One region of the Stenotrophomonas sp. YJH_SMC_43 genome, then DNA from elsewhere that is predicted to be linked to it. Evidence: riboswitches for the same ligand, from Rfam matches in the RefSeq annotation. Region 1 holds a riboswitch; the other holds the start of a gene.

Region 1 (3,409 bases):
GCGGCGCCGTGGCCGGCGGGGCGATCGGCAACCTGACGACCTCCGACCGCCGCGACCGTCGTTACTACGACAATCGCCGTTACGACGACCGCTACGATCGCCGTTACGACCGTGGTTACTACCGCAGCGGCTACTACGACCGCGGTGACGACCGTCGCTGGCAGCGCGAGCGCTACTACGACAACCGCTACTACCACGACCGCGGCCGCCATCGCGGCTGGTAGGCCGCGCGGCGGCATCACCGCAGCTGATGCACGGACGGGCGGGTCGATGACCCGCCCGTTTGCGTTGGCCGCGTGCATGGCGTTGAATGCGCAACCTTGGATGTGACTTTCCCCACCGGGGCTGCGGCATGAATTCTTCTTCCCACCGCGTGCAGGGCCTCAACAACGACGAGGTCGCTGCAGACTGGCCACCGATCAGCGCGGCGGACATCGCGTGGCTGCGCCGGCGTTACCCGCAGCTGGGCGAGCACAGCCAACCGCGCTGGCACAGCCCCCGACCGCTGTCGGCCGCCGCCATCGTCGACGGCGTGGACGGCGCGTTGTTCATCAAGCGCCACCACCACAGCGTGCGCAGTGCGGCCTGCCTGGAAGAAGAACACCACTTCATCGCCCATCTCGCCGCCGCCGGCGTGCCGGTAGTACAGGTGCTGCCGGCCACCGATGGCCACACTGCCGTCGAGCATGGCGAATGGACCTTCGAGCTGCATGCGGTTGGCGTCGGTGAGGACCTGTATCGCGACGCGGTGTCGTGGTCGCTGCTGACCGATATCGCGCAGGCCCGTGAAGCCGGACGCGCACTCGCACAGCTGCACCGCGCTGCGGCCAGCTATCACTCGGCGCAGCGCAGCACCCATGTGCTGGTCGCGCGCGACGATCTGATCCGCGCCGACGATCCGGTCGCGGCCATCAAGGCAGGGCTGCACGAGCGCCCCGGGCTGGCCCGCTATCTCGCGCGCATTCCGTGGGAAGCGCAGCTGCAGCGTGACGTGTTGCCGTGGCATGCCGGCCTGGCCAGGCGCCTGCGCGACGAGCCGCGGCTGTGGGCCCACAACGACTGGCATGTTTCCAACCTGCTGTGGCGCGATGGGCAGATCAGCACCGTGCTGGATTTCGGCCTGGCCTCGCCCACCAGCGCACTGTTCGACCTCGCCACCGCGATCGAGCGCAACGCGGTGGCGTGGCTGGAGCTGGAGCGCGGCATGGAGGCGGTGCGCATCGATATCGCGCTGGCCCTGCTCGACGGCTACCGCCAGGTACTGCCGCTGTCGGCGGCACGCGTGCACCTGCTGGCCGACCTGCTGCCGATGGTCCATTTCGACTTCGCACTGTCCGAAGTGGAGTACTTCGAAGGTGTCACCGGCTCGACCGCGAATGCCGACGTGGCGTGGCAGCCCTTCATGCTGGGGCACCCGGCGTGGTTCCACAGCGCGCCGGGACAGGCACTGCTGCAGGCCCTGCACGCGGCAGCCTGAAGGGCGCCGGCTCGCAAATCCGTACCATTTGTAGTGAAATGGTCACCTGAAGCGGGGGTGCCTGGATCTGCCAGGCTGAGAGAGTCCCTTGGAACCTGATCCGGTTTGCACCGGCGTAGGGAGCTTTGAGCCGCAGCCACACCCCCGTCATGGGCCGGTGCACCTGCGCGCCGTCGCTTCGTCTCCCTTGTTGTCCGAAGACGAATCGAATGAACCGCTGCCTGCGCCCCACCCTGCTCTCCCTCGCCCTCTGCGCCGCGCTGCCGCTGCACGCCAGCGAGGCCGAAGCGTCCCCCGATGCGGCTGCCACCGGCGCCGAGCATTCGCCGACCGAACTGGCAGCGGTGCGCGTGCAGGCCGGCAAACCGAAGGCCGATACCTCACGCGTGAACGCCTTCGGTGGCGGCAGCTGGAAGGACACGCCGGCCTCGGTGAACGTGCTCGAGCGCGATTACCTCGATCGCCGCCAGGTGCGTTCGCTGTCCGAGCTGGCCAGCAACGATGCCTCGCTGGGTGATGCGTATGCGCCGGTGGGCTACTACCAGAACATCGCCATCCGTGGCTTCGCGCTGGACGCCGCCACCGGCTACCGCTTCAACGGCCTGTCCATCGCCGGCGAACAGCGCCTGGCGCTGGAGAACGTGCAGTCGGTGGAGATCCTCAAGGGTGAAGCCGGCCTGGCCGCAGGCGTGATGGCACCGGGTGGCATCATCAACTACATCGGCAAGCGCCCGGCCGAAGTGCGCACCGCCACGCTCGGCACCGATTCGGAAGGCTCGCGCTACGTCGCCGTCGATGTCGGCCACTGGATCACCCCGCGTTTCGGCCTGCGCCTGAATGCCGCCTGGGACTCCAGCAATTCCTATGTCGAGCACGCCGATGGCCGTCGCAACTTCTACTCGCTGACCGCCGACTGGCTGATCGGCGAGCGCGGCAAGCTGGAAGTGGATGCCAACTACCAGACCAGCTCGCAGCGTTCGGTGTCCGGCTACCAGCTGCTGGGCGCACGTGACCTGCCGCGCGGCGTCGACCGCGAGCATCTGCTCGGCTACCAGCCATGGCAGCGCCCGGTGGATATCGCCAGCACCAACATCACCGCGCTGCATACCTACGACTTCAACGACGCCTGGCAGTCGCGCGTGTCGGTCGGCCACAGCCGCTCGGTGATCGATGACAACGTCGCCTTCGCCTACGGCTGCTACTACGCCACGCAATGCGCCGATGGCAGCGTGCCGGGCAACTACTTCGCGCCCAATGGCGACTACGACGTCTACGACTACCGCAGCCCGGGCGACACCCGCCGCAACCAGCAGGCCCGTGCCGAGCTGCGCGGCCGTTTCGAGACCGGCAGCGTCGGCCATGAGCTGACCCTCGGTGCCGACTACTTCCGCCGCACCGTGGACAAGCGCCCCAGCGTCAACGAGTACGTCGGCACCACCAACATCCACGAGGCACCGGTGCCGGTGTTCGAGCCGTCGCCGAAGATGCCCGGCCCGTCCGCACGTCGCCTGGACAGCCGCCAGACCGCCTTCTTCGCGCTGGACCGGATCAGCTTCGGTGACGACTGGCAGTGGCTGGCCGGTGGCCGCTTCGTGCGCCTGGACGAGCGGGCCTACGACAAGCGCGGCACCCCGCAGCGCCACAGCCGCCTGTCGCGCTTCCTGCCGCAGACCGCGCTGGTGTGGAAGGCCACCGACCAGCTCAACGCCTATGCCAGTTACGTGCGCGGCATTTCGCTGGGCCAGGAAGCGCCGTTCTGGACCAGCAATGCCGACACCTTCCTGCCGTCGGTGCAGTCGCGCCAGCTGGAAGTGGGCGTGAAGTACGTACCGGTCGAGGCGTTGACCCTGGGTGCGGCCGTGTTCCGCATTTCGCAGCCGTACCAGTACGCCAGGCCGGACAACAGCGACGTGGGCTACACCTTCGTCGAGG
Region 2 (3,409 bases), on a different contig from region 1:
GCCGCTGGCGCTGCGCCTGCCGCCGCTCCCGCGTGTACTCCTGGTCCAGCACCCGGTACAGCGACACCATCACAAGAAGCATCAGCAGCGCGAACGGCAGCGCTGCGATGGTGATCATGCCCTGCAGCGCCTCCAGTCCGCCTGCCAACAGCAAGGAACCCGCCACGAGCGCAATGCCGACACCCCACGCCACTTTGTGCTTGCGCAATGGCTCGCCAGCGTCGTCCGTGGACATGCTGGCCAGTACCAGTACCGCAGAATCAGCCGAGGTCACGAAGAAGATCATCAGCAGCACCAACGCGATGCTCGACAGAAGAAGAGGCAACGGAAGGCTGTCGAACATGGTGAACAGCACTGTCTCGTAGCCGTTGCCCAGCGCCTGCAGCAGGTCGGCCTGGCCGAAGATCTGCATCCAGATGGCGGTGCCGCCGAACACCGAGAACCAGAAGAAACCCAGCAGCGTCGGCGCCAACACCACGCCGATCACGAACTCCCGAACACTGCGGCCTCGCGAGATGCGCGCGATGAACGAGCCCACGAACGGTGCCCAGGAAATCCACCAGGCCCAGTAGAAGATCGTCCAGTCGGCCACCCAGGTGCTGGACGAGAATGGCGACATGCGCAGGCTCATCGTCACCAGCTGATTGAGATAGGAGCCCAGCGTGGTGGTGAAGGTATTGAAGATCGCGCCAGTCGGGCCGAGCACCAGCACCAGTGCCAACAGCAGCGCCGCCAGTGCAAGGTTGAAGTTGGACAGCCATTTCATGCCGCGGCCGACGCCACTGAGCGTGGACGCCATGTACAGAACGAAGGCCATCGCAATGATCGTCAACTGCAGCGGAACGCCCGCCTGCACGCCGAATACGCGTTCCACGCCGGCTGCGATCTGCACCGTGCCGAAGCCCAGTGCTGTAGCCACGCCAATCGCAGTGGCAACGACCGCGGAGATGTTGACCACACGCCCGATCCAGCCACGATGGTGACGGCCGATGATCGGTTGCAGCATGTCACTGACCTGGCCACGGCCGTTGCGGTTGAACTGGAACCAGGCCATTGCCAGGCCGATCAGCGCATAGATGGCCCACGGGTGCAGGCCCCAATGGAAGAATACGTAGCGCATGGCAGCACGCGCAGCGTCCATGCTTTCAGGTGCCAGCCCTTCCGGTGGTTTGCTGAAATGCGAAATGGGCTCGGCGGCGCCCCAGAACACCAGGCCGATGCCCATGCCGGCGGCGAACAGCATCGACATCCAGCTGGCCCGCGAAAATTCCGGTTCGGCGTCTTCGCCACCGATGCGCAGGTTGCCGAAGCGGCCGAAGGCCAGGTACATCAGGAATACCAGGGCGAGGAACACGACCAGCAGGTAGAGCCAGCCGATGCCGCGGATGAGTTCGCCGAGGATGCTCTGCACCACGGTATTGAAGGGGCCGGGTGCAACACCGGCGAGCAGCACCAGCAGCAGAACCAGTGCAATGGAAACGCGAAACACCATGAAGGGGCTTCTCCGATCAAGGGATTGAGGGGAGCGAGCAGAGCTTGCTGCGAGGGGCCGGCGACATGCAGCACAGACCGGGCAGGGGCCGCGAAGGCGACGAGGAAACACCGGCCGCAGCGGCACGATGCGCGTGCACGTTACTGAATGCGATGTCACGGTTCTGTTAATACAGAAACAGCGGATCCACGCCGTGCGTGGATGGAACAGCCAGGAGCTGCGGTGCGTTCTATGGTCTAATGCGCACCAAGAAGCGGGGGTACCGCGGCCATGTGGCCACGGTTGAGACAGTCCCTTGGAACCTGATCCGGCTCATACCGGCGTAGGGAAGCTTTGCAGTGCAGCCATGCCCGGACTCCGCCCAAGGACCGTCCGGGAGCGGCAGCAGTGCGCCGCCGCTTCGTCCCTGACCTTCCTGGACGATGCCCGATGAACGCACAGCTCTCTGCCCTGCAGCAACAGGCCAAGCAACTCTCCGAATCCGTGACCCGGCCCATCCCCGGCTCGCGCAAGATCCACGTGCCCGGCTCACGTCCGGATCTGCAGGTACCGATGCGCGAGATCGCGTTGACCCGCACGCCGACGCTGTTCGGCGGCGAAGAGAACGCACCGGTCACGGTCTACGACACATCGGGCCCGTACACCGATCCGGAGGTGCGCATCGATCTGTCGGCCGGTTTGCCGGAACTGCGCCGCGGCTGGGTGGAAGAGCGCGGTGATACCGAGCAGCTCGAAGGACTGAGTTCTTCGTTCGGCCGCGATCGCGAGCAGGACCCGAAGCTCGATGCGGTGCGCTTTCCCGCGCGCAGCCTGCCACGCCGTGCGCGTGCAGGTGCCAACGTCACCCAGATGCACTACGCGCGCCGTGGCATCATCACGCCGGAGATGGAGTTCGTCGCCATCCGCGAAAACCAGCGCCTGGACGCGATCCGCGATGCCGGCCTGCTGCAGCAGCACCCGGGCGAGGCATTTGGTGCCTCGATCCAGAAGATCATCACACCGGAGTTCGTGCGCGATGAGATCGCACGCGGCCGCGCGGTGCTACCCAACAACATCAACCACCCGGAAAGCGAGCCGATGATCATCGGCCGCAACTTCCTGACCAAGATCAACGCCAACATCGGCAACAGCGCGGTGTCCTCGGGCATTGCCGAGGAAGTGGAGAAGCTGGTGTGGGCGATCCGCTGGGGCGGCGACACGGTGATGGACCTGTCCACCGGCAAGCACATCCACGAAACCCGTGAGTGGATCATCCGCAACTCGCCGGTGGCGATCGGTACCGTGCCGATCTACCAGGCGCTGGAGAAGGTCGACGGCCGCGCCGAAGCACTTACCTGGGAAATCTTCCGCGACACGCTGATCGAGCAGGCCGAGCAGGGTGTGGACTACTTCACCATCCACGCCGGCGTGCTGCTGCGCTACGTGCCACTCACCGCCAAGCGCGTGACCGGCATCGTCAGCCGTGGTGGCTCGATCATGGCCAAGTGGTGCCTGGCGCACCACAAGGAGAATTTCCTCTACACGCATTTCGAAGACATCTGCGAGATCATGAAGGCCTATGACGTGACCTTCTCGCTGGGTGACGGCCTGCGCCCGGGCTGCATCGCCGATGCCAACGACGCCGCGCAGTTCGGCGAGCTGGAAACGCTGGGCGAGCTGACGAAGATTGCCTGGAAGCACGATGTGCAGACCATGATCGAGGGCCCCGGCCATGTGCCGATGCAGCTGATCAAGGAGAACATGGACAAGCAGCTGCGCGAGTGCGGCGAGGCACCGTTCTATACGCTGGGCCCGCTGACCACCGACATCGCGCCGGGCTACGACCACATCACCAGCGCGATCGGTGCGGCGATGATCGGCTGGTTTGGTACCGCCATGCTCTGCTACGTGACGCCGAAGGAACACCTCGGCCTGCCC

The links. A riboswitch is a leader RNA that binds a small molecule or an ion and turns the genes downstream of it on or off. The one in region 1 is predicted to bind thiamine pyrophosphate.
Region 2: linked by a shared signal. The riboswitch ahead of thiC (phosphomethylpyrimidine synthase ThiC) and the one ahead of AC5QAH_RS17760 (TonB-dependent receptor) in region 1 are both predicted to bind thiamine pyrophosphate.

Annotation. Positions count from the first base shown of each region.
Region 1 is NZ_JCAFVQ010000004.1:162,466-165,874, forward strand. It holds gene AC5QAH_RS17750 (glycine zipper 2TM domain-containing protein) at 1-224, shown strand, start outside; gene AC5QAH_RS17755 (phosphotransferase enzyme family protein) at 353-1,477, shown strand; TPP riboswitch at 1,521-1,616, shown strand; gene AC5QAH_RS17760 (TonB-dependent receptor) at 1,687-3,409, shown strand, end outside.
Region 2 is NZ_JCAFVQ010000003.1:299,580-302,988, reverse strand. It holds gene AC5QAH_RS13585 (BCCT family transporter) at 1-1,492, opposite strand, end outside; TPP riboswitch at 1,738-1,839, shown strand; gene thiC (phosphomethylpyrimidine synthase ThiC) at 1,922-3,409, shown strand, end outside.